Regions from separate parts of the Rhizobium sp. Root491 genome, predicted to be linked through region 1. Evidence: riboswitches for the same ligand, from Rfam matches in the RefSeq annotation. Region 1 holds a riboswitch; each other region holds the start of a gene.
The links. A riboswitch is a leader RNA that binds a small molecule or an ion and turns the genes downstream of it on or off. The one in region 1 is predicted to bind cobalamin.
Positions count from the first base shown of each region.

Region 2: another riboswitch for cobalamin. It lies ahead of nrdH (glutaredoxin-like protein NrdH); the one in region 1 lies ahead of ASD46_RS12190 (ABC transporter substrate-binding protein).
Region 3: another riboswitch for cobalamin. It lies ahead of bluB (5,6-dimethylbenzimidazole synthase); the one in region 1 lies ahead of ASD46_RS12190 (ABC transporter substrate-binding protein).

Region 1 is NZ_LMFF01000012.1:277,962-280,159, forward strand. Features, by position in the region: gene ASD46_RS12185 (FecCD family ABC transporter permease) at 1-168, opposite strand, end outside; gene ASD46_RS12190 (ABC transporter substrate-binding protein) at 165-1,196, opposite strand; cobalamin riboswitch at 1,361-1,597, opposite strand; gene ASD46_RS12195 (GNAT family N-acetyltransferase) at 1,637-2,198, opposite strand, start outside.
Region 2 is NZ_LMFF01000001.1:1,353,596-1,355,793, reverse strand. Features, by position in the region: gene ASD46_RS06730 (nucleoside triphosphate hydrolase) at 1-401, shown strand, start outside; cobalamin riboswitch at 533-757, shown strand; gene nrdH (glutaredoxin-like protein NrdH) at 1,013-1,234, shown strand; gene nrdI (class Ib ribonucleoside-diphosphate reductase assembly flavoprotein NrdI) at 1,247-1,645, shown strand; gene nrdE (class 1b ribonucleoside-diphosphate reductase subunit alpha) at 1,633-2,198, shown strand, end outside.
Region 3 is NZ_LMFF01000016.1:180,726-182,923, reverse strand. Features, by position in the region: gene ASD46_RS19370 (TolB family protein) at 82-912, shown strand; cobalamin riboswitch at 1,041-1,227, shown strand; gene bluB (5,6-dimethylbenzimidazole synthase) at 1,325-2,041, shown strand; gene ASD46_RS19360 (DUF2865 domain-containing protein) at 2,111-2,198, opposite strand, start outside.

The DNA of each region.
Region 1 (2,198 bases):
CAGCGGATAACCCGCATGGAAGACACGATTGGCAATGGTCTTTGCCACCACGTCGAACGGAATGGCAGTCTCGCCGATGGCCGCACCGGCCATCAGCGCGACGAGCAGCAGGGCGAGTGCGGCAAAAGCCAGACCCGCCCTGCCAAGATTGACGGAAAGACCGTTCACTTGGCGAGACCGGCTGTGGAAATCGCCTCGGCCAGCGTTTCAATGCCTTCGATCGTGCGGATGGTCGGGTTCATCGCCTGCGCGTCCATTTCGAAGACATGGGCCGCCTTGACGGCGGGCATGATGCTGGCAACCGGATCGGTAGCAAGGAACTTGAGCTTGACGGCGACGTCATCGGCGGGGAACCGCCGGCGGTCCATCTTGCCGGCAACGATCACGGACGGATTGGCCTTGGCGATGGTTTCCCAGCCAACAGTCGGCCATTCCTCATCGCTTTCGATAACGTTCTTCAGTCCGAGCGCGGACATGATGTAACCCGGCGCACCATTGCGGCCCGCCACGTAAGGATCGATATCCAGCTCGGCGCTGGAGAACCAGAAGACTGCTGAAATCTTGCCATTCGCCGAAGCGATCTTGGCGCGGGCGGCTTCCTCACGCTTTTTCAGGTCGGCAACGACTTCCTCGCCGCGATCCTGCACGTTGAAAATTTTCGCAAGGTCGCGGACCTCCTGGTAGATCAGGTCCATGGTGAAAACGGACTTGCGCACGCCGTCGCCGCCGCCGGAATTGTCCTTGCCCATGCAATCGGCAGGGGAGGTATAAACGGGAATACCGAGTTCGGCGAATTGCTCCGGTGTTCCGACAACGCCTTCGGGACCGATCTGCCACTGGAACTGCGTCGTCACGAGGTCCGGCCTCTTGCCAACCACCGCCTCGAAGCTCGGATCATTGTCGGCAAGCCGCTCCACCTTGGCATTGGCGTCTTCGTAACCCTTCAGAACCGGGCCGATCCACAGCGCCGTGCCTACCACCTTGTCGGCCACGCCGAGCAGATAGAGAACCTCGGTCGTGCTCTGGCCGACCGATACTGTGCGGGCGGGCGCCTGCTTGAAGGTGATTTCGTGGCCGCAGCTATTGATCGTCAGCGGATAGGCGGTTTCGGCAGCCTGAGCGGCACCGGCGGGCAAGGCCGCTAATGCGACAGCCAGAAGACCGGCGGAAACCGGCAGGCGTTTGAAATGAAACATATGTTCTCCAGTCTAAATAAAGTGGCGTGATCCGCAGGCCGCGCGTCAAAACGCGTAGTGACAGAGCGACAACAAGTGTGGAGATGGAGAACGGGACTCTAAATACGTTTCCGCGGACGGAAAGGTCATAATCAGCTCCTCTTCCGGGCATCCCCGCCCGTAACGATGGTCAATATTATGACGGCAGGTCTCCTGGCTCACGAATATGCGCCGTTCATCTGCCTTCCCGCACCTTGAAGGGTGCAGTGGCATGACGCTTTTCAGGCGTCACGAGGATGAGCGGCAATCCGCTTACAGTTGCGGGGGCAGCCACGGCATTGGGCGATAGAAATCACCCGCACCATGTTCCCTATTAATCCCTTTGCCCTTCGGCTTCAGGAACCGTCGCTTTCTGACATAAGGGGCAAGCGCCGGGGCGTCAATTGCGATAGTGCTGCAGCTCAGCACAAAGACGGACCCGCCAACGCGAAAATTTTTGTAGCGCCGGAGGGCGCCGGTTGAGGTGCGTCTTTGGACATGGTGGTAAGGGTTTCAATCACCACCAAGCCGGATTGCGCAATAAAATCAATAAAGAGATTGTTGTCGCTGATGGTGTCGAGACGCACCAGCTCATCGTCAAGATCGGTAAAATGCCGCCTTACGAGTGCAATCGCATCCATGTCCGCACCCGCAACGACCGGACCGATAATGTGGCCCCGCCCCGCCGCACGGCGCAGCGCAAAAGCGGTAAGACGGTCCGCCTCAAACACACCGTAACCCGCATTCTGCGTCAAAAGTCGCTGCAAAACGTTCCGGCGCGAAACGCCAAAAGCCGCCCGGTCTAGTTCCACCACATCAGTCAGATGACCTGCGGATAACGGCTCTATTCGTTGTTTTCTGCCGGGCGGCGGTATCTCGAAAAGGCAATTCGCCCTTCCCCGGAACAGATATACTTTTTCCGTATCACCGGCAAAACCCAACCTTGAAAACAACCGCCGCGACGCTCCCGTCGCGTTCAACCGC
Region 2 (2,198 bases), on a different contig from region 1:
GCGCACCGGAGACCTTCGACGTGCGCGGCTTTCTTGATATCGTCTCCGCAGTTCGTCAGGGCGGGCAGGAAGTTCTTGTCCCGGTTTTTGACCGCTCCCGCGAAATTGCCATTGCCTCCGCTCGCGCCATCGCGCCAGAAACACGCTTCATTCTTGCCGAAGGCAACTATCTGCTGTTGAACGAGGCGCCGTGGACGAAGCTTTCCGGCAGCTTCGATCTTACCGTCTTCGTAGGCCCATCCGTTGCGGTGCTCGAGGAACGCCTGCGGGATAGATGGCAGGGCTATGGTCTCGATGCGACCGAGATTCACGCCAAACTGTTCGAAAATGATCTTCCCAACGGAAAGCGGGTGATTGAAAACTCACGCCCCGCCGATATTCGCATCGATATCTGGAAATAACCCGCCGCTTCCGTCCGTAGGCGGCATCGAACATTCACCGTTAAGCCTTTGTTGACCATGTGTTGAATCTTTTTGATCCACAGGGTGGGGCTTTCGCATGTCTAATTATTGACGAAAAAAATTCCTCATATACTATATGTGGTGTTCAAGGTTCTTTCGATTCGCAAGCGTCGGGAGCTAAGACGGGAATTCGGTGCGCAACACCATTATGGTGAAGCAATGCCGAAACTGCCCCCGCAACTGTAAGCGGTGAGCATCGTTCCGATTTGAGCCACTGGCGCTAAAAGCTCCGGGAAGGTGGGAATGGATGTTTTGACCCGCAAGTCAGGAGACCTGCCTTGAGCGAAAACGTCCACGGGCGGGGTGTCCGGAAGGAAGGTGTATGACGCAAATGAATTGCGTGCGCCCTTTTCTGCCCCCTCCAGAACAAGCTTCGGGGTGAAGTCATGCCAGTGCATTTTTATAAGTTTCTACGCTCGTCGGTGTAGACAGAGATCTTACGCGGCCTGAGCCGCGCGCCTCGCCAGAATGACAGAACCATCGCCACCCGCTTGTGATTGCAGGCGGGCAATGTTGAGCCGTGCGTAAAAGCGGCTTCGAAAGAGGAAACAATGACCGTCACCGTTTACAGCAAACCCGCCTGCGTCCAGTGCACTGCCACCTATCGTGCGCTTGACCGCATCGGTGTCAGCTACGAGATCGTCGATATCTCCGAAGATGCGGATGCCCTCGATCGCGTTCGCGGCCTTGGTTACATGCAGGTTCCCGTGGTCGTTGCGGGCGAACGCCATTGGGCGGGTTTCCGTCCGGACATGATTGGCTCGATCAGCTGAGGAGGCGATGCGATGGGGCTGATTGTCTATTATTCCAGCCGGTCTGAGAACACTCATCGCTTCCTTCAGAAACTGGGGCGACGATTGCTTCGCCTGCCGCTCGGCGCCGAGGAAGACGTTACTCACGTGTCGGAGCCCTATGTTCTCGTCACCCCCACCTATGGGGGCGGCGGCATGAAAGGAGCGGTACCGAAACCGGTTATCCGGTTTTTGAACGAGCCCTCAAACCGAAATCTCATTCGCGGCGTCATCGCGGCGGGAAATACGAATTTTGGCGCAGCTTTCGCATCCGCCGGAGATATCGTGTCGCGTAAATGCGCGGTGCCGTTTCTCTACCGCTTCGAGCTTCTCGGCACGGAGGAAGATGTCGCCAACGTCAATCATGGATTGGAACGATTTTGGACACGCTGACCTCGAGCGCGGTGCGCAACACGGATGCCAAACAACAAGTAACCGGCGCGCCGAAACACCTGGACGCGGGACTGGACTATCACGCGCTGAACGCGATGCTGAACCTCTACGATGAAAACGGGAAGATCCAGCTCGACAAGGACCGCCTTGCGGCACGGCAATATTTCCTTCAGCACGTCAATCAGAACACGGTGTTTTTCCATAATCTCAGGGAAAAGCTCGATTATCTCGTGACCGAGGGATATTACGAACAGGAGGTGCTGGACCACTATTCCTTCAATTTCGTCCGTGACCTCTACGACGAGGCCTATGCCAGAAAGTTCCGTTTTCCGACATTTCTCGGCGCCTTCAAATATTATACGTCCTATACGCTGAAGACCTTCGACGGAAAGCGTTACCTGGAGCGTTATGAGGACCGCGTCTGCATGGTGGCGCTGGCTCTGGCGCGTGGCGACGAGCAGCTTGCCCGCGATCTGATGGATGAAATCATTTCCGGCCGCTTCCAGCCGGCAACCCCGACCTTTCTCAACGCGGGCAAGAAAAGCCGCGGTGA
Region 3 (2,198 bases), on a different contig from region 1:
TCACGGCGGTGGCGGATGCAAACGGAATGTTTGTGCCATTCAACGCTCCACGCCAGACGATCGACAGGCCTGGGAGGCAGCATGCGCAGTTCCATCGAAATCTTCAACATCCGCACTCGGCAGATGCGGGTGGTCTGGCAGACGCCGGAGCTGTTCGAGGCTCCGAACTGGTCGCCGGACGGGAAATACCTGCTTCTGAACTGCGACGGTCTGCTTTATCGCCTGTCACTTGCCGGCGACCCTTCGCCGGAAAAGGTCGATACCGGCTTTGCGACAATCTGCAACAATGACCACGGCATTTCGCCTGACGGTTCGCTTTATGCCATTTCCGACAAGGTGGAGTTCGGCAAGAGTGCCATCTATCTGCTGCCTTCGACGGGCGGAACGCCGCGGCTGATGACGAGGAACCTTCCCTCCTACTGGCACGGCTGGTCGCCGGACGGGAAAGGTTTCGCCTATTGCGGCATTCGCGATCAGGTTTTCGATATTTATTCCATGGACATAGACAGCGGCGTTGAGACACGCCTTACCCATGGTGAGGGCCGCAATGACGGGCCGGATTATTCGCCGGATGGAGAATGGATCTATTTCAACTCCAGCCGCACCGGCCAGATGCAGATCTGGCGCGTGCGGGTGGATGGCTCGGCCGTCGAGCGTATCACCGACAGCGCCTACGGCGACTGGTTCCCGCATCCGTCTCCCAGCGGTGACAAGGTCGTCTTCGTCTCCTACGACGCCGATGTCTTCGACCATCCGCGCGACCTCAACGTGCGCGTGCGGCTGATGGATATGGATGGCGGCAATGCCGAAACGCTGTTTGACCTTTTCGGCGGGCAGGGAACGATGAATTCGCCCAACTGGTCACCGGACGGGGATGAGTTCGCTTATGTGCGGTATTTTCCCGTTGGGTGATGCGGTAGGGGGTGCTTCAGCCGGCGCGCGTCTGCGCGGCGGCTGAAGGGCGCAATACGCAGGTGAGGTGGCCACGGTCACATTGCCGCATCGCTGCGCAAGATACTTGTATTTGCAATCTTTGTTGCTCATAAGCTTCTTCGTCAGGTGCCCGCCCTTTAGGGCGGGAGAATCGGGAATCCGGTGCAAGACCGGAACGTGCCCAGCGCTGTGAGGCGGATGCCCTTTTTCTTGATGCCACTGAATCCATTCGGGAAGGCGAAAGTGGGCGGATGAAGCCGAGTCAGAAGACCGGCCTGACAGGATAGACCAGACCGCGTGGACGGCGGCAGGTTGTTGCAGCAGCGCGTCGTGCAGGCGAAAACCGGAGCCGGTTTTCGTGGCGGCGCGCCAGCATTGTTGGGGATAGACGATGCCGACCGATCCACTCGCGACCAGTTCGCTCGACGCCAATGCATTCGATCACGCGCTTTCGCCCGCCTATCCGTTTTCCGAGGGGGAGCGAGAGGCGATCTACCGTGCCATCGAAACCCGCCGTGATGTGCGCGACCAGTTCCTTCCGGATCCATTGCCGGAAGATGTGGTCGAGCGCTTGCTGAAGGCGGCGCATTCCGCGCCTTCGGTCGGTTTCATGCAGCCGTGGAATTTCACGCTCGTCACTGACGGTGCGGTCAGGCAGGCAGCCTGGGTTGCCTTCAGCCGCGCCAATGGCGAGGCGGCGGCGATGTTCGAGGGGGAGCAGCAGGCGCTTTACCGCAGCCTCAAGCTTGAGGGCATCCGCAAGGCGCCGCTCAGCATCTGCGTCACCTGCGATCCGACGCGTGGCGGCAAGGTGGTGCTGGGCCGTACCCACAATCCGCGCACCGATGTCTATTCCACCGTCTGCGCCATCCAGAACCTCTGGCTTGCAGCGCGCGCCGAAGGCATCGGCGTCGGCTGGGTCAGCATTTTCCACGATAGCGACATTCGCACCATTCTGGAGATTCCCGACCACATCGAGATCGTCGCCTGGCTATGCCTCGGCCGCGTCGATACACTTTATACCGAGCCGGAACTGGCGGTGAAGGGTTGGCGCCAGCGCGTGCCGCTGGAGGAGCTGGTGTTTCGCAATCGCTGGGGTGGACGGTAAAGAGAAGACGCGACCATCTTGTGAGTGAGACAGAGCGTTGCCAACTCCATACCGCGTGCTTGATGGGAGCTATTGCTGCGGCTGAATGCCCTTCAGCGCCGGGTTTTTCAGGTCGATCCGCCCTGTCTGGTCGGGCAGGAATTTAGGGCCGATGACG